Regions from separate parts of the Gracilibacillus sp. D59 genome, predicted to be linked through region 1. Evidence: riboswitches for the same ligand, from Rfam matches in the RefSeq annotation. Region 1 holds a riboswitch; each other region holds the start of a gene.
What was found. Region 1 has a riboswitch for S-adenosylmethionine ahead of ACTWP4_RS19070 (inorganic phosphate transporter). Riboswitches for the same ligand answer to the same signal wherever they lie in the genome.

Region 1 (6,476 bases):
GCGGGTTTGCACCCACCATGGGAGCACTTATCGTGTTTCGTCTAATTCAGGGGCTTGGAGCAGGCGCGATTCAACCAATAGTCACTACTATTGTAGGCGATATGTATACGATGGAAGAAAGGGCAAAAGTCCAAGGATACTTAGCAAGTGTATGGGGTATCTCATCTGTGATCGGCCCATTACTTGGTGGAATTATTGTTCAATTTATTGATTGGGCATGGATTTTCTGGATGAATATACCGATTGGAATTATTGGTCTAATAGGTGTCATTATCTTTTTCCACGAAAAAGTTGATTCAGAGAAAAAATCAATCGATTATCTTGGCTCCAGCTTATTTTTTATTGGTATCTCCTGTCTTATCATTGTTTTTGTACAAGCTGGAACAAATTGGGCTTGGTTATCCTTCGAATCGATTAGTTTATTACTTATTTTTGTGATCTGTATGGCATTGTTTTTATGGCAAGAAAAAAAGACTGTTTCACCAATGATGCCACTTAGCTTATGGAAAAATAAATTAATAGTGATTGCGAATATCGCAACATTACTTTCGGGGATGATTATTCTTGGGCTTTCTAGTTTTCTACCGACTTATGTCCAAGGAGTTATGGGGGAATCCGCAATTGTTGCTGGTTTTACTTTAAGTACTTTATCGATTGGATGGCCAATATCCGCTACACTTGCTGGACATCTTGTTCTAAAAATAGGGTTTCGTTTAACCGCGTTTGCAGGAGGATTTGCCTTATTTCTCGGTACTTTTTTATTTTTTCTGTTGGATGCTGATAAAGGCCCCATCTATGCTGGTATAAGCTCATTTGTAGTCGGGATCGGAATGGGATTATCATCGACAACATTTATCGTTTCGATTCAAAACAGTGTCTCATGGTATGAAAGAGGAGTTGCAACATCACTTAATATGTTTATGCGGATTATTGGCAGTGCAGTCGGCGCGGCATTTCTTGGTGGAATATTAAATATGCAATTAAATCATTACTACCAGCAAAAAGGAAAAGATCTTGAAGTTGCCAGTACAGATGTGTTGCTAGATGAGGGTATGCGCGATACGATCTCTCCAGAAATACTAGCATCAATGCAGGATGCCTTAACATTTGCTTTACATACTGTCTATACTGGCTTATTTATCATTGGAACCTTAACCTTTGTCATATTATGGTTCTTCCCAAAAGTAACAATCGACAAGCAAAACAGAAGTTAAAAAATCCATCATACCTTCGAACAAGAGATTGATAAGAAAAACTAGGCAAAACCTGCCCAGCCCTTATCACAAAATGCTAAATTGATGTGCGACCCGTTTAGTAGCCATTATGAAATAGATCGACCGTTTGACCACCACTCCGGCTACCCACCCATGGGAGCAAATATTTTCATTCAAGTAGTTCCCTCGCTATGGCCATGCTCTTGGAAAGCGAGGTATCTTGCCGTAGCGTATCCAAGCATTCATCAAAATGCAGAATGGAAGAAAGCAAATCACAAAAGAGTTACTTTCGCAGTTTATGTTTTATGTGTACTTTTTTTAAAACTTTCATACCTTCTTAGCTAATTATATTATTCCTAATGAAAATGTATGAGACGCCTCAAGCTGGATCGGAAAAAAGATCAGATTAAAAGGTCCTAAACACGCTCGGGCAATCTTCTCCTGTTGGACTATAAAAACAATGACTCTTGTAGCGCCCAGCATTCCATTGGTCAAACCATTGTGCCGGACAGGTACCTTCTGGTCTAAAAAACCATAAAGAATAGCTTGCAGGATGATTACGTTCTCCATTGATTGACCTTCGTGCTAAACGTATTTCTTTTTCCCTGGCTCTTTGGTAAAAGTATCCCTTCTGTGTTGCTTCAAAACCTCCAGGACTTTGGTAAACCATTCTGTTTATCGTATTAATATCTTTAAAATCCAAGCAACGGGCTTTCACCCGATTCACACCTACATTACCTACCATAAGCATACCAAGCTTACCGTCACCTTCTGCTTCTGCTCTCATTAAACGGGCTAATAACCTCACATCTGCTTCATTTGCTTTAATTACAGCCATTCCTATACCTCCTCTATTCCCTTTATATTCAATCAATGAAAAATGATGAATACCCTAAAACGAATCACTAATGTAATCCCTTTCAGCATGTGGTATACTTTGATTAGGAGGTGCTTTGCTATGGAACTAAGTAACTTTATCTTACACAAGGATATCTTATTAATTCACGCTGATATTAACGGTAATGACTATATATTTACAGTAAAGTGGAAAACGATTGAAAACAAAAAAGGAGGAGAATGGGAACTTAAATCTTATCTAAACAACTCAAATGGTAAAAAGGATTTATCAGAAAGACAACTCCAACAATTTATAGACCGGATAAATCCACAATGGGACTGGGAAAAAGATCAAGAACAAATTATGAAAGCTATTAAAAATGACTAGTTATGATGATATCATAACTAGTCATTCTTTCCTTAAGACATTGCTTCTGTAGATTCCTTAAACCACTTAATTTGCTCCTGAAGCCGAACTACTTCTCCTATTACAATTAAAGAGGGATTACTTATTTCATGTAGTCGCTCAGAAATCGTTTCTAAATCGGCAACAACTGTTTTTTGTTGTGGTAACGTCCCCCAATGAATAATAGATACAGGAGTATTTTTACTTAATCCAGCCTTCTTTAATTTTTCACAAATTACAGGGAACTTCCTGATTCCCATATAAAAACACAAAGTATCAGCTCCTTTGGCAATATGACGCCATTGTTCGTCTGATTTCGCCTCAGGATTGGAGCCATTAATAAAGTTTACCGATCCGCTTATATAACGGTGAGTAAGTGGAATGCCAGCGTATGCTGCAGCACTTATTCCAGACGTAATTCCTGGTACCACCTCATATTCTATCTCGTTATCTTCAAGATGAATCGCTTCCTCTCCTCCTCGACCGAAAATAAAGGGATCGCCTCCTTTTAACCTCGTCACTATTTTACCTTTTGAAGCATAATCTATAAGTTGTGCATTTATTTTTTCTTGAATTAACCCATGCTTCTGTGGTTGTTTCCCACAGAAAATCAGTTCTGCTTCTTCCTTCGCATGTTTTAATAATGATGGATTTACTAAGCGATCATACAGGATAACATCTGCTTCCTGTATAGCACGTAATCCTTTGACAGTAATTAATTCTTCATCTCCTGGTCCTGCCCCCACTAAGTACACTTTCCCCATGTTGATCCCATCCTTTTTTTGTGTTTACTTTTGCTGGTTTTTCTCGAAATCTCACTAATATAAAAGTAGCAATAATAGCTAATGTTAAAAGTATCACTTGGTAAAATCTCTGTTGAACAATTACCTCTGTCAATCCAAATGCAATAATTAATGATACAATCGGAGATGTAATCCACACTTTTGCTATTTGATGAATAATTTTTTGTTTCCAAACATCTTTTAACTGGTAACTGGCATTTATCCCGACTATCGCCGAAGTAGTTACCTGTGTCATTGGGATTGGTATCCCGAGTAATGATGCACCTACTACCAGTCCCCCAGTAGCACCTGAAATCACAATACCATTTCCTAGAGATAGTGAAGTAATTTTTTTTGCATTCGTTTCTAGCACACGCCCTCCAAACAAAATACTCCCTAACGCTACAATAACTGCCATCAATGGTAAACCTAACTCCATTGAACTGATCCCAGCACCTACTAATGGACCTAAAGCATTCCCTACATTATTCATACCTGCAGCTATGGCTTCTATTATACCAGTTATGATTAAGATAAACGTCAATAGTTTTACAGGAGGTTTATAATTTATTTTATTTTGTAAGGTCTTTCTAAATTTTTCAAGGAAAAGCGTAATCAGAAAGGCTGCAACTGGTACCACTATCCAGAAGGATACAATCACTACTATAGTATGAACGTGCAACTGTTGGTAACTAATACCAACTCCAATAATTGCGCCTACCGTTACCTCACTAGTCGATAAAGGAATACCAATGTAATTTGTAATTAATAATGTAAAAGCCGAAACTATTAAAATAATACAGGCAATCTTAATATCTAATATTTCTTCTGAGATGATACCTTTCCCTAGCGTATTCGTAACATGTTGACCTCCAAGTATTGCACCCGTGACGGCGCCTAATCCAGCAATTATTAGTGCATACCTTCTTTGCCTGACTACTTTAGTACCATACGTAATACTCATACTAGCTGCTGAACCACTTGCACCTATGTTAAAAGCAAATAGACATGCAGCGAATATTGCAATTATTGTTAACATCTAAAATCCCAACCTTCACCACTATAACCTACGTGGTTTTATTTTCTTCACCTATATACCCATAGGAAAACTCGGATTAATAAACAAATTTAGCTAGTTCTCTCAGTTTTGATTCAGATAATAATTATCCCCCATTTAACTTTCTTGTGTTACTTCGGGGGTCTTACAGACGGTTAGCACCGTGATAAAAATTATATTTCTGTTAAATAAATATAAAAAACTCCTACTTGGCGATGAAGTAGGAGTTTGCCTCTTATCTGCCAAAAAGCTGCTGGATGTAGCACAGTGCTTTGGAAGCCTGTTGCTGAGAATTCACAGGGCCAGATCCCTCCTTCTCTCTTGATAAGACAATATATTATTTTTCATAAATTTCCAAATAATTATGATGTCCATAATATAAGCCATTCTTTAGTAATTGTCAACAGATCCAATATATAAAATTTTTTTTGGGTATGCGCCTTGTAATTTCTTCCTTTGTGGTGTATGATAAATGTATTAAATTTCCAAAAATACTATATCTTATCGAGAGAGGTCTAGGGACTGGCCCGATGACACCTCAGCAACCAGCAATAGTAATTGTATGGTGCTAAATCCAGATGGTAAATTACCAAAGATAAGAGAATGCAACCTTAAACAAGGAGGTCTTCTACTTATCGAAGACCTCTTTTTTATTTAGAAAGGATGTATAAAATGAACGATATCGAAACAGCTCTTGCGCAAATTGGCAATCGACAAGATAAACGTACCGGTGCAGTGGAAGCCCCTGTTTATTTTTCAACCGCATATCAGCATCCAGCACTGGGACAGTCAACTGGTTATGATTACACACGATCTGCGAATCCTACACGGGAAATTGTCGAAGATGCCATCGCAACATTAGAACAAGGTTCAAAAGGATTCGCATGTTCTTCAGGTATGGCTGCGATCCAATTAGTCTTCTCTTTATTCAAACAAGAAGATGAAATTATCGTAACAGAGGATATCTATGGTGGAAGCTATCGCTTATTTCAACATTTTCAAGAATCATATAACATTACACCAGTATATGCAGATCCAGACGAAATGGAGCAGTACATTAATCAAAATACAAAAGCTATTTTCATAGAAACTCCTACCAACCCGTTATTAATGGAAATTAGTATCGAGAGTCTAGCAGCACTTGCAAAGAAACATCAATTACTTTTTATTGTAGACAATACATTTTACACACCCTATTTACAACAGCCTTTAACACAAGGAGCAGATATTGTTATTCATTCTGCTACCAAATATTTAGGCGGGCATAATGATGTACTCGCTGGATTAGTCGTAGTAGAAGACACTGAACTTGGTGAACGATTGACCTACCTCCATAATGCTATTGGCGCTGTATTGTCACCGATGGATTCCATGCTTTTAATAAGAGGAATGAAAACTTTGGCACTTCGTCTTGAAAAACAACAACAAAATGCTCGGCAATTGGCAGCGTTTTTAAAAGAAGTACCATCCGTTAAAGAGGTTCTCTATCCCGGAAGAGGGGCCATGATAAGTTTTCGTGTGTCGGATAAAAAGATTGTTTCTCCATTTCTGGAGCAACTAAAAATTATATCATTTGCCGAAAGTTTAGGAGGGGTAGAGAGCTTTATTACCTATCCTGCTACTCAGACACATGCGGATATTCCACAAGAGGAAAGGGAAAAACGAGGGATTAGTGATACATTGCTCCGATTTTCTGTCGGTATTGAGAACGTGGAAGATTTAAAAAGAGACATCTATCAAGCATTAGGAGGGAAATAATATGGGACATACAAATGAAACAACACTTGCACATGGTGGTAATCAGCAAGGCTATCAGGAAAAACATACTGGTGCGGTTAATCCACCAATTTATGTATCATCCACTTATCACCAACAGCAACTAAATGAGTTTGGTTCTTATGACTATAGCCGTTCTGGTAACCCTACACGTGATCAATTAGAAGAAGCTATTGCAATATTAGAAAACGGATCATCCGGTTTTGCTTTCTCATCTGGTATGGCTGCAATATCATCGGCTTTCATGCTGCTAAAAGCTGGTGATCATATTGTCATTACCAAAGATGTATATGGTGGTACGTTTCGCTTTGTTACGCAATTATTGACACAATTTTCGATTGAGCATACTTTTGTTGATATGACAAATCCAGCAGAAGTAGAAAAAGCTATTCAACCAAATACAA
Region 2 (6,476 bases), on a different contig from region 1:
AACACCCAATGTTAGAATTTCGTGTCTTTACTTATTCGATTTTCCCATTAACGGTAACACTTGGTATGATTGCTTTTATGGGCTTGATCGCGGTAGAAACTCTCGTTCCATTGTATATGCAGGAATCAAGGGAGTTCTCGGCTGTCCAATCGGGGCTAGTTATTTTACCAGGGGCGATAATCACCGGTTTTATGTCTCCGATAACAGGACGTATATTTGATAAAATTGGTGCAAGATGGCTCGCAATTGTAGGCTTCTCGTTGATGACAATTGGCTCCTTCTTGTTTTCGATTTTAGATGATAAAACATCCATTACTTATTTGACGATCGTATTTGCGATCAGAATGTTAGGTATTTCGATGGTAATGATGCCGGCAGCGACTGCTGGTTTAAATCAATTGCCGAAAAAACTTATTGCGCACGGTGCAGCAATGGATAACACATTGCGTAACGTATCCGCCTCTGTCGGAACTGCAATCATCGTAACGGTACTAACACAGGCAGAGTCAATTGCCGAACAAAGTGGTAAACCGTATCCAGGGATAACAGGCGCAAATACAGCTTTTTTAGTACTTTCGATTATCACCTTAATAGGGTTATTTTTATCCTTTTTTATTAAAAACAGGAAACCATACGACGAGGAAGAAGGAGATTAGTTTTAGTGGCTAATCTCTTTTTTTTAAGAACTTAGTGCAGAGTCAATAAACGACAAATCCAAAAAGGAAGAGCGAAGATTTGTTGAATAAATCGAGATAAACGACAAATCTAAGAAGGGTAAGCAAAGATTTGTTGAATAAACGAGGATAAACGACAAATCCAAAAAGAGAGAGCAAGGATTTGTTGAATAAACGAGGATAAACGAAAAATCCAAAAAGGGAGAGCGAAGATTTGTTGAATAAATCGAGATAAACGACAAATCTAAGAAGGGTAAGCAAAGGTTTGTTGAATAAACGAGGATAATCGACAAAACCAACAAGGAGAACGAAGATTTGTTGAATAAACTAAGTTAAACAACAAATCCAATAAAGCCACCCGATATAAACCGAGTGACTTTATGAGATAATTACCTATCAGTGGCGCTTATGTTTAGGAATAGCTTGTTCGATAAAGTTATCCGCTAGTTTTCTCAGTTCTTTTTTCATTGTCTCGCCTTCCATTGGCAGACCGTGCCCAGCGATGATGATATCAGGATCTAAATCAGCCAATTTTTTAACAGATTCCTCTGCCCCATGCCAATCTTGTGTAAAATAGGCAGGTGGACCGTAAACATGCTGAATAGGGAAAAACACAGCCCATGATGACTCTGGTTTATCTGTTGAAATTGCATCACCTGCAATTAATAATTTATCCTTCTCACGAAACAAACTGATATGTCCGGGTGTATGTCCAAATGTTTCAATGTATTTCCAATCTTTTAGAAAAGGAATAGAGCCATCGGTAGGCAAGGAAGAAACAAGTCCTTCTAAGTGTTCTGGTTTAGTCGGAAAGATCGTCGATAATAAAGAGATCATTCCCCCGCCAACGGTTGGATCACCTGGAGGATATTCTTGTTTTCCTGTGACATAGTCAATCTCATTTTCATGGATATAAATCGGTACCTGCCAGTATTCAGCCAATTTCTTCGCAGCACCAATATGGTCAAAGTGCCCGTGTGTTAATAAAATTGCTTGTGGTGGTTTGGTGCCATAACGATGTTCACAAGCATGAAGAATCCTATCATGATATTTTCGAGTGCCAGTATCTATTAAAACCCAATCTTCATTAGGTGCACCGATCATGACGACATTAACAATAAAAGTTCGGTAATAAGCTATATCTGGAAGTACCTCTTCTGGTATTGCATGATCGAAATCATGTTCAAGTTCTTTCCACTTATCGATATGTTCTTGATCCATTGTTTGTCCCACCTTATTTGAGCATAAGCTATCTTTATTTTGGTGTGAAAAGTGCTGAATTATACTATTGTCGAAAAATTTAAAAAATTACTTGTCGTTTTTGAAGTTGTATGATATGATGTTGTAACAAATTCAAGTAATTCACTTACAATTTAATAAACCGCAAGATTTTCTTATCCAGAGAGGTGGAGGGACTGACCCTAAGAAGCCTCGGCAACCAGCACAGATGTGCCCGGTGCCAATTTCAGAGGATCAAATTTTGATTCAAAGATGAGAAGATTCGACGCCGATTGTTTTTAAGATTCACGTGATGCAATCAATAGTAGAATCCTTCTCTATCTTTAAGAGAAGGATTTTTTTAATGTAGTTAAGTATTTAAAAAATAAAAAAAGTGAGGAGCATGCAAAGATGAGTGATTTATTATTTGCCTATTGGGTACCAAACGTTAGTGGAGGTTTAGTAGTATCAAAGTTACCACAAAAAACAGATTGGAGCTTTGAAGCGAACAAACGTTATGCACAAATTGCTGAAGAAGTTGGATTTGATTATGCGTTGTTACAAACGCGTTTTTTTGCTAGTTATGGAGCGGACAAACAACTAGAAGCAATAACATTAGCGACCGCTTTAGGAGCTGTAACGAAGAATTTAAAATTAATTGCTGCCGTGTTACCTGGACTTTGGCACCCTGCAGTTTACGCTAAGATGTTGTCCACACTGGATCATGTAACAAAAGGACGTGCTGCTGTAAATGTTGTAAGTGGATGGCTGAAGGATGAATTTACTGCCTATGGTGAAGAGTGGATCGATCATGATAAGCGTTATGAGCGTTCGGAAGAATTTATACGTGTATTACGTGCTATGTTTACTGAAGAACCGGCAAACTTTAGTGGGGATTATTACTCCATTCATGATGCACCGATGAAGCCAAAGCCAGAAGCTAATGTTCCAATCTTCCAAGGCGGGAATTCACAAGCAGCTAAAGAAATGGCATCCCGCGTATCTGATTTCTATTTCATGAATGGGAATACATTAGAAGGTTTTGAAAAGCAAATTAACATAGTAAAAGAGTTAGCGGAAAAAGAAGGAAGAGAAGTAAAATTCGCTGTGAACGGTTTTGCCATTGTACGAGATACAGAAGAAGAAGCTGTCCAATTATTACGTGATATCATTTCACATAAAGATGACGATGCAGTGGAAGGCTTCCGACAAGCAGTAAAAGAAGCAGGACAATCGACGAAACAAAAAGAAGGTATGTGGGCCAATTCAACAAAAGAAGATCTTGTCCAATATAATGATGGTTTTAAAACGGGTCTGATCGGTACACCAGAACAAGTGTCGGATCGGATTATTGAACTAAAGAAAATCGGTGTCGACTTGGTGTTGACAGGACACTTCCACTATGAAGAAGATCTAAGACGTTTTGGTGAAGAAGTGATTCCTTTAGTGAAACAAAAAGAAAAAGAATTGAAGGAAGCTGGTGTCTTTTCATGAAAATAGCTGCCATTGCAGGGAGCTTGACACCGTTGTCTAAAACGTTACTGACAGTGAAAGAAGCTGTTGACCATATTCGTTGTCATCATGATCATGTAGAAGTGAATTTGATAAATTTGAAGGAATACCAGCTAGATTTTTGTGATGGTCGCGATCCCTCTGAATACGAGGGTGATTCGAAAAAAATAATTAATGACATAGTTGAAGCAGATGCGCTAATAGTAGGTACTCCCATTTATCGAGGATCTATCCCAGGTGCATTAAAAAATGTATTTGACCTTATTCCCAACACAGCGTTGCGAGGGAAGGTGCTGGCATTTATCGCAACTGGTGGGACGTATCATCATTTTTTGGCAATTGAACATCAATTAAAACCGTTAGCCGGTTATTTTAAAGCATATACATTGCCTGGTAATGTATATGCACACAACGATCATTTTAAGAATAAACAGCTTGCCGATGAAGGTATTAAACAGCGGTTACATGAACTAGGTGATTCGGTCGTAACATTAAGTAAATCTCTTAACAGTGAAGTGATTGGTGCCGAAGAGCCAGAAATTCCACGACAAAGTTTAGCACAGACATAAGTAAAATTTATGTAAAAAATGAAAAAGCCCTTTACATGTATGGACAAATTAGTAAAACGTGATAAAATTTTAGTAAGTCGATGTGAGGGAGTTCGATCGAGATGAAAATGTGGATGAAAAAATTAACCGTTTTATTAGTGACAATCTTAACACTTGGTTTATATGTTCCGCCGATCTATATTGACGCTGATGTAGGTGTAGGTAAAAAGGACATAGAGCCAAGTGAAGACCGGCCAAAAGCTGAAATAGAAGATTCAATAACAGAAAAAAACCTCGTTCTTGAAGACTCTAGTCAACTTTATCTGCAAGAATTAAACAATCTTGCTAAAGAGCAAGTGCAAGCAAAATTAGGCACAAAAATTTCGGCAAAAGTGAATAATGATGTAAATCAAGTAGTCTTACCGAATCTTGAAATGGTATTAGATGGATTGTATGAAAAAATTGGTGAAGAGGAAAGCCAATACTTAATGGTTGCCGAAAAGCCTTCTGCCGGATACGGTGAGCGTATTTTTAATTTATACAATGCAAAAGAAAAAGAAGATGTTGCTAAGTTTCATGTAAATCGGTTAAAAAGACCGCAAGACGGTTATTATTTTCAATTCCACTATCATTTACAAGACGATCAATTTGAAGAACATATTTCAATAGGAGAAGTTTATTGGGGGAAAGATACACCACCAAAATGGATGTCGTAATAGTTAGGATGCCTTAAGTTTAAAAGGCATCCTTTTTTACCATAATAGCAGAAATATAATATGTCAGAATTTTAAAACATTTCCCTTTATTTTAAGTCGAAATATAGGTAAAATAAGTCTTATCGTGAATTTTTTGTATTTAAGTGAATTATAATTAAAAAGGAGTCACAGAAAATGCCTATCAAAGTGCCGGATTTATTACCAGCTAAGAATAAGTTACAAGAAGAAAATATTTTTGTTATGGATGAAAGTCGGGCATTTAAACAAGACATTCGGCCTCTTAAAATATTAATATTAAATTTAATGCCATTGAAGCAACAAACTGAAACACACTTATTACGTTTATTGGGGAACAGCCCATTGCAAATAGAGGTCGGATTATTGCATACAAGCACGCATACATCTAGGAATACCTCAACAGAACATTTGAAGCAGTTTTATAAATCTATTGATGATGTAAAGGCCAATAAATATGATGGATTAATTATCACTGGAGCACCAATAGAAAAATTACCTTATGAAGAAGTGAATTATTGGGAAGAGCTGTCTCAAATTATGGAGTGGAGTAAGACGAACGTAACCTCTACCTTGCACATTTGTTGGGGAGCAATGGCTGGACTGTACTATCACTATGGAGTGGATAAGTATATAATGCCTGAAAAATTATCAGGTATTTATACACATACAATTAATGATCCGCGGGAAAAGTTAGTCAGTGGTTTTGATGAAGAGTTTTTAGTGCCACATTCCCGTCATGCTGATATCCGAAAAGAAGATATTGAAAAAGTCCCGAATCTGAAAATATTAAGTGAATCGGAGCGAGCAAGGGTGTATATGATAGCCTCGAAAGATGGGAAACAAATCTTTGTTACAGGCCATCCCGAATATGATGCTTTAACATTAAAGAAAGAGTATGATCGGGACACGGCTGCTGGCTTGAACCCGATGATACCGGAAAACTATTACCCGGATGATGATCCAAAGCGCAAACCAAAATTACGCTGGCGCACACATTCCAATATATTGATCTCTAATTGGTTGAATTATTATGTTTATCAAGAGACACCCTTTGAACTGTAAAAGACCTGCCTAAAAAAAGCTTAAAACCCTGTGGGTTTTAAGCTTTTCTTTGGAAGTGTATGTTAGCACTTATCCATAATCATAGTCGGAGAAAGTTTCCGCTAATCAACAGCATGAATCCACTCGTTGTCGGGAGACCTTTTTAATGCAATTTTTGCTGATAGTGCGCGTAGGAGTCTGTTGCTAGGGTTACTGCTTGGGCGAAGGCTGCCCCACCACCTAGTGCAGCGCTAACCGCAAGAGTCTCCATTAATTCTTCCTCACTAGCTCCGTTTTCCACAGCACCCTTTGTGTGATAAATGATACAATACTCGTCTTGTGCATAAATGCTGATCGCTAGAGCCATGAGCTGCTTTTCTTTTTTACCAATTGTCCCGGCTTTAAATGCTTCTTCGGTAAAGTGAAAATATCCTCTAGTCATTTCAGGCAAGTACTCTTCCATTCTAGTGGTGCCACGTTTGAAGTCTGCAATTGATTGATCAAAATAATTTATATGTTCATTATTTTCCATTTTTCATCCCGCCTTTCATTTTAATGTGTGAACAAGCATAAGATTTTATACAGAGATGATGGACAGAAGAGAATAAAGTCGGTAAAATTTATAAAGGGGGTAATAAAAGATGAGTGAAGGGAACAACAAAGTACAATTAAAAGTTAGAGACAATGGATCCATTTTAGTAACAGGAGATGTCGAATTAGTGGATGCGGAAGGGAATCCGTTTGAAACA
Region 3 (6,476 bases), on a different contig from region 1:
TGAGCCCATCACAAAACATCCGATAATTTCTGTACCACCTGATATAGAAGCTAAATAAAGATCTTCTTTAATTGTTTCGTATACCCAGTCATATTGCTCTGCCACAAGTGGTGCACCACAGGAAAGGATACTTTTTAAGGAAGCTAAAGCATACTGATCCTTTAATACAACATCTGCTTTCATTAACGAATCTAAGTATTTGGGACTCGTACCAAAGTGTGTAAGTCCGATTTCCTCTGCAATTTCCCATAAATGTGTTGGCTTATCAGGTAAAACCGGAGAACCATCATATAATAAAATCGAAGCATTGCTCGCCAAACCAGAAACAACCCAGGGATACATCATCCACGCCGTGTTGGTATACCAAAACAACACATCTTTTTCATGGACATCACAGTGCAATTGATGCTCTTTCACATGTTGTAAAAGCGTACCCCCAACGGTGTGTACAATCGCCTTTGGTAATCCTGTCGTACCTGATGTATATAGAATATATAAAGGATCACGAAATCCTGTTCGTTCGTATTCGGGGGTCTCCACATCATTTTCAAGTAAAGATTGCCATGTGATCGCTTCTGGCAGTTCGCCGGCAATCGTAATAATGTGCTTGATGCTAACGATGTTTTGCACTGTTTCTAGCACTTTATCCGAAATATCAAAAGGCTTTTGTTTATAGTAATATTTAAGGTTAGCAATCAGTACTTTCGGTTGAACTTGACCAATTCGATCAACGATTCCTTTAGCACCGAAATCTGGTGAACATGAAGTCCAAACCGCACCTATTGATGTAGCAGCAAGTAAAGCAACCAAACCTTCAATATTATTAGTAGTTATACCTGCTACGCGATCTCCTTTTTTTACTCCTAGTTGTTTTAATCCGTATTGTGCTCTTGCTACTTGTTTACGCAGCTCCTGGAAAGTAATCTGAGCTGTTACGCCTGTTTCATCTGCTTGGTAGGCAGCAACTTGGTCACCTTTACCTTTTAATAGATTCTCCGCAAAATTCAAACGAGCATCTGGGAAAAATACAGCTTCTGCCATGGAATCAGCAGGAACATAAGTGGTTTCTCCTTTTTCACCAATAATACCAGCATAGTCCCATACACCTTCCCAAAAATCCCCAATATTCGTGATCGACCAACGATGTAACCTTTCATAGGGAAAGAGTGGTTGGTTGACCGTTTTAGAAAATGCATTAAGATGGGATTGCTCGATAGCTTTTTCCGTAGGTTCCCATAATATAGGACTCTTTTTATCTATGGTTTGAGTATTCATTGTTGTCCTCCTTTCTCTGTTACCTCAATTAGAATGGCAATTCCTTGACCACCACCGCCACATAGGGAAGCAATTCCTTTACCTCCGCCGCGTCTCTTCAAAGCATGTGCCAAAGTTAAAACTAAACGGAAGCCAGTACCTCCAAGCGGATGACCAATTGCTATAGCTCCTCCATTGACATTTACTTTGTCATCATCAATATCCAATGCCTGACAACTTCCGATTACAACACTCGCAAATGCTTCATTTATTTCAAATAAATCTATATCATCTATTGTTAATTTCTGATTATCTAATATTTTCTGGATCGCATCTGCTGGTTTTGTGTGTAAACTTGGGTCTGGTCCAGCTGTTTCAGCCCAGTCAATAACGTAAGCAAGTGGTTCAGTTCCTAGTTGTTCTGCTTGCTCTGATGTTGTGACAATCCCTAGGCTAGCTCCATCTGTCATTTGCGAAGCATTTCCAGCTGTAATCGTTCCATCTTTCGTAAAAGCTGGTTTTAAATTGGCTAATTTGTCTACCGTTGTCTGAGGTCGAATTCCTTCATCATTTGCTAACACTCCATCGATTGGTAGGATTTCTTCCTGTAATAAGCCTTGTTCGGAAGCTGTTGCTGCTCTTTGTTGCGATTGAGTTGCAAATTGATCTTGCTCCTTTCGATCAATGTTATATATGCGATTGTATTGTTCTGTTAAGGCACCCATGGATTGATCACTTAAGGAACACCATAATCCATCATGTAGTAATGTATCGGTAATGGTTTGGTGTCCGATACCTTTTATTGATCGAGTCGGGATTACATGTGGTGCATTGGACATCGAATCAAAACCACCAACAATATAAACTGACCCTTCTTCTAATTTAATTCTGCGGGCTGCATCAATGACTGAAGCAACTCCTCCGAGACATACATTATTTAGTGTGATAGCTGGCGTTCTACTATCAAGCCCTGCCTGGTGTGCAACTTGTCTAGCAGGGTTTTGCCCTTGACCTGCCTGAATAACTTGCGCTAACAATACTCCATCTATATGAGAGATTGTTGAATGCTTTTCAATTAAATATTTTAATGGCTTACTTGCTAACGTTACTGCATCAAATTGTGAAAGTGCACCATTCCATTTTCCAAAAGGTGTCCGGATCCCGTCTAAAATGACAATTGACATAAGTTATAACTCCTTGTTCAACTTTATTTTTTGGTATATAAAGTGAGACTGTGATCAGTGGGGGTTTTGACCCTCACTGATCATTAGCGAAACTTATCAGGGTGTTAGCGTCTATTATCCCCCACTAAGCTTCCTTATGTTACTGGAAGCTTGAAGTGGGGGCTTACAGACGGTTAGCACCGTGATAAAAAAAAGCCCTCTTCGATAAAAAGAGAACTCTACCACTCTTCTTATCTCTCAGGATTTAGCACCTTTCAAGCCTTGCTTAATGGTTGCCGGGTTTCATTGGGCCAGTCCCTCCACCTCTCTTGATAAGTTGATATATTATATTTAATATTCTGTATATTTTTCACAAATAAAAAATCCCTCTACGTTGAGATAGAGAGATACATTACAAAGCTATGAATCTCTTATCTCTTCTAAGTGAGACCACTTAGATGGAATTGGCACCTATATTAAGTAAAACTTAATGGTTGCCGAGGTTTCTTCGGGCCAGTCCCTCCACCTCTCTTGATAAGACAAGATTAATATGTTCAATTTTTTAAAATCCAAGTAATATACTATACTTTAGCATGGATTCGTTAGAATTGTCAATATATTTCGACAATTCCCCTGTATGCTATCTTCCCCATTCATCAGCTAATACTCCATATACAACATGATCAACATAATGATCATATATCCATTCACCACTTCTAATATGACCTTCCTCTACGAATCCTAGCCTTTCAGGCACATTTCTGCTTTTTTTATTGTCGACTGCAGCTCTAATTTCCACTTTATTTAATTTTAACTCCTCAAAAGCATAATCAGTTAATGCTTTAGCTACTCTTGTCATTATTCCATTCCCTTGGTAATCAGCTCCAAGCCAATAACCAATATATGCGATCTTATTGGACCAGTCAATGCTGTTATAGCCGGCGACTCCAACAATTTCATCTTTATATAAAATAACTGCATTTAGACTGTTATTGTCTGCAAAACCTTTTAGGCATGATTGAATAAATGCTTTAGTATCTTCTACTTTAACGGTATTATCCACCCAAGGAAGCCATTCCCTTAAGTAATCTCTTGAATTTTCGGTTAATTCAAACACTCTTTCTGCATCTCTTACGTCAATTAGTTTCAAAGATAAATCCCCATCAATTTTATGTACAAACATGTCAGTCTCCATCCTCTCCCAATCTGTAAATTGAAGATATTTTACCAGATAGTGAATTCGAATTCTAGTACAATTTAGAACTTTCCCTTAAGAAACCATAAAGTGAGACTTCCACCAATGGGGGTTTTACGGAGACTCATATGGGAACTGCAAGATTCTGAAAACACCACGGAGGAAGAACTTATTAATTGGATCGTAAACGAGTAAAGGAAATGCTTATTTCAGTGTGTCAGAAATTTAATTAAATAACTGTTAAAAGAAATGAATAAAAGAAAAAATAACTGAGGTCGAAGCAAGTTTACTCTTCTTTTATATCAAGGTTTGTATAAAAGTTATCGACAATGGGGAAAATTTCAGGTTCTGTATGGTAATAATGGTCATTCACTTGTGTTAATCCGAATTGGAATGTTTCTTTCTCGTCTTCATAAAGAGTAATAGAATAATTAAATCCATCTCTTGGTTCTTGTTTTTCATCTGGAATAAACTTAATGTCTTTTATTTCATTTAGGAAACTTTCTATAATCTTATTATCTTTAATTGTCTTTTTGTATCCTGTATTTCCATCAAATATTATTACTTTAGATACTTTATTTATGTCCCCATCATAAAATTGAGTTAATGTCTTCTTCTCCAATCCACATCCAGTTAAAATAACGAAGGAAAAAACAATAATGAATACAACTGAACGCTTCAAAAAAACACCTCCTCCTTTTTATTTTTCAGTCTTTTAAGTATCAGTTATGTATCATGAAATTGAACAACCTTTTAGATAACAGCCAAAAAGAGGCTGGGACATAACTAAATAGGTAGAACGAGACATCCGAACAATCTGAACTAAGCGTAGGCAAAATACGCAGACTCCTGTGGGAACAGCACGAGCCGAAGATCCACTGTGTGAAGTGTTTTTTTTCACACAGTTAGCTGAGGCCGTGCCCACGGAAAGCGAAGTATTTTGCCGAAGCGGTATGTGTACTCAGACTTTAATGTTCGGATTTTTCCTTTCTAATTACTCTTTTGTCCCAGCCTCTTGCTTTTCATATCTAAAAATTAAATCACCGTAACATTTGTTAGATCTGCTTTATTTCCTTTTAATACTGCAAATGTTACTTTATCCATTGTCGCACCATCGAAAGTTGCTTTGTGACAATAGTAGGCATATTTAAAAGATACATTTCTGAACACAGCATTTTTAAAATTTACACCCTTTAACCCGGCACAATAAAAATTAGTACCATTAAACGTATGATTCTCGAAATCTACACCAGATAAATTAGAATAACTTAAATCTGTTTCATCTAAAACACTATTTTTAAAGCTTGTTTTGGATAAATCCGTCTTCGATACCTTAGCGCCTTTAAGCACTGCATGATCAAAAATAACATTTCTTAGATCACAAGCTACGAACTGGCTATTTGACAAATTGGCACCAGTGAAATCTGATCCCCTCATGTCACTTTTGCTAAACTCGGAACGTTGTAAGTTTACCCCTTTAAAATCCGATTCCCGTAGGTCCATTTTGGTAAAATCCATTGGTTTTTGCTCCTCTAGATCACCACTGTTCCCTTCTGGAAGGTCCTCTAACATTTCGGATACATCACCAATCGAGTTCACTGTCATACTAAAAGCCGTTTCCTCATCATAACCTTGATCTTTTAAATCATGTAATTTCTCTTGCAAATTATTCATTAATTCTTCCTTAATTTCCACAACAGAATGTGATTGTTTATAAGGTAAGAATAATCCGTCTATATATTTTTTTAGTTTTTCACTCACTATTGATTACCACCTTTCACTAGTAGTTGGTCTAGGATACGTTTTGTATTTTCCCAGTTTTTTATATTCTCGGTATAAATCTCTTTTCCTTTTTCCGTTATCTTGTAATACTTTCTTCTTCCACCTTGGGTCTCATCACCCCAGTAGGAAACGATACTGCCATCCTTCTCCAAGCGCTTCAAACTCGAGTACATGGTCGCCTCTTTCAGTTCATACTCTCCATCAGCATATTCTACTATCAATTTCGTTATTTCATATCCATATTTATCTCCACTCATCAATAAATTCAAAACAATCGTATCTGTATGTCCTCTAAGTAGATCAGAGGAAGTTTTATTTTTCACTATCTTCACACCCCCTATATACAATATACATTACTTTGACCTTCATTGTATTGTTATAGCTGTTCTATTTCTATTGATTTCCCAAGGGAGGTATTTAGATGCTCAATTAATCAAGATGTTTTATGTTTAAACACCTGAACAGAAGCTATATAAGTCACCACGAGCAGTCCCGATAGCCATAGTAAAGAAATCCAAACATTATTACCAACAGGTTCACCCATCAAAAGGTTACGCACTGCTTCCAGTATGGATGTCATTGGCTGATTTTCAGCAAATAGACGAATCCATTTCGGCATGGAATCTGTTGGGACAAATGCTGAACTAATAAAGAGAAGAAGCAATACGAGATAACCATACGATGCAGCTCCTTCCACTGTCTTTGCCACTAAAGCAGACAATACAGATATCCATGAAAGGGCAAGCGTAAATAAAAACAAACATCCAATCGTTAGTAGCCATTCACCAACATTAGCATTCGGCCTAAATCCCATCAGAAATGAGCAGACAATTACCAACACCGTCGAAAGAGTATTAAATACAACAGATGTCCAGACATATCCCGATAGTAAGGATGACTTGGCTATTGGCATAGAACGAAATCGGTCAATGATTCCTTTATTAATATCATCACTTAATCGAACGGAAGTATAAGTACCTCCAGTAGCAATCGTCATTAAAATAATTGCTGGTACTAGATAATTGACGTAATTGTCATAGCCGGTTTCGATTGCACCGCCAAACACGTACACAAATACAAAC

Region 2: it holds a riboswitch for S-adenosylmethionine, as region 1 does, so the genes downstream of both, sfnG (dimethylsulfone monooxygenase SfnG) here and ACTWP4_RS19070 (inorganic phosphate transporter) in region 1, are expected to answer to the same signal.
Region 3: it holds a riboswitch for S-adenosylmethionine, as region 1 does, so the genes downstream of both, ACTWP4_RS14020 (thiolase family protein) here and ACTWP4_RS19070 (inorganic phosphate transporter) in region 1, are expected to answer to the same signal.

What each region holds. Positions count from the first base shown of each region.
Region 1 is NZ_JBQQCK010000014.1:2,904-9,379, forward strand. It holds gene ACTWP4_RS19050 (MDR family MFS transporter) at 1-1,214, shown strand, start outside; gene ACTWP4_RS19055 (cell wall hydrolase) at 1,621-2,052, opposite strand; gene ACTWP4_RS19060 (hypothetical protein) at 2,173-2,439, shown strand; gene cobA (uroporphyrinogen-III C-methyltransferase) at 2,472-3,221, opposite strand; gene ACTWP4_RS19070 (inorganic phosphate transporter) at 3,181-4,278, opposite strand; SAM riboswitch class I at 4,529-4,627, opposite strand; SAM riboswitch class I at 4,795-4,898, shown strand; gene ACTWP4_RS19075 (methionine biosynthesis PLP-dependent protein) at 4,969-6,054, shown strand; gene ACTWP4_RS19080 (PLP-dependent transferase) at 6,056-6,476, shown strand, end outside.
Region 2 is NZ_JBQQCK010000004.1:123,326-129,801, reverse strand. It holds gene ACTWP4_RS08980 (MDR family MFS transporter) at 1-656, shown strand, start outside; gene ACTWP4_RS08975 (MBL fold metallo-hydrolase) at 1,071-1,895, opposite strand; SAM riboswitch class I at 2,066-2,172, shown strand; gene sfnG (dimethylsulfone monooxygenase SfnG) at 2,304-3,386, shown strand; gene ACTWP4_RS08965 (NADPH-dependent FMN reductase) at 3,419-3,973, shown strand; gene ACTWP4_RS08960 (YpjP family protein) at 4,075-4,668, shown strand; gene metA (homoserine O-acetyltransferase MetA) at 4,843-5,748, shown strand; gene ACTWP4_RS08950 (carboxymuconolactone decarboxylase family protein) at 5,891-6,259, opposite strand; gene ACTWP4_RS08945 (CDGSH iron-sulfur domain-containing protein) at 6,369-6,476, shown strand, end outside.
Region 3 is NZ_JBQQCK010000007.1:250,932-257,407, reverse strand. It holds gene ACTWP4_RS14025 (acetoacetate--CoA ligase) at 1-1,275, opposite strand, end outside; gene ACTWP4_RS14020 (thiolase family protein) at 1,272-2,438, opposite strand; SAM riboswitch class I at 2,666-2,756, opposite strand; SAM riboswitch class I at 2,846-2,958, opposite strand; gene ACTWP4_RS14015 (GNAT family N-acetyltransferase) at 3,058-3,600, opposite strand; gene ACTWP4_RS14010 (hypothetical protein) at 3,899-4,294, opposite strand; gene ACTWP4_RS14005 (pentapeptide repeat-containing protein) at 4,648-5,373, opposite strand; gene ACTWP4_RS14000 (PadR family transcriptional regulator) at 5,373-5,720, opposite strand; gene ACTWP4_RS13995 (ABC transporter permease) at 5,828-6,476, opposite strand, start outside.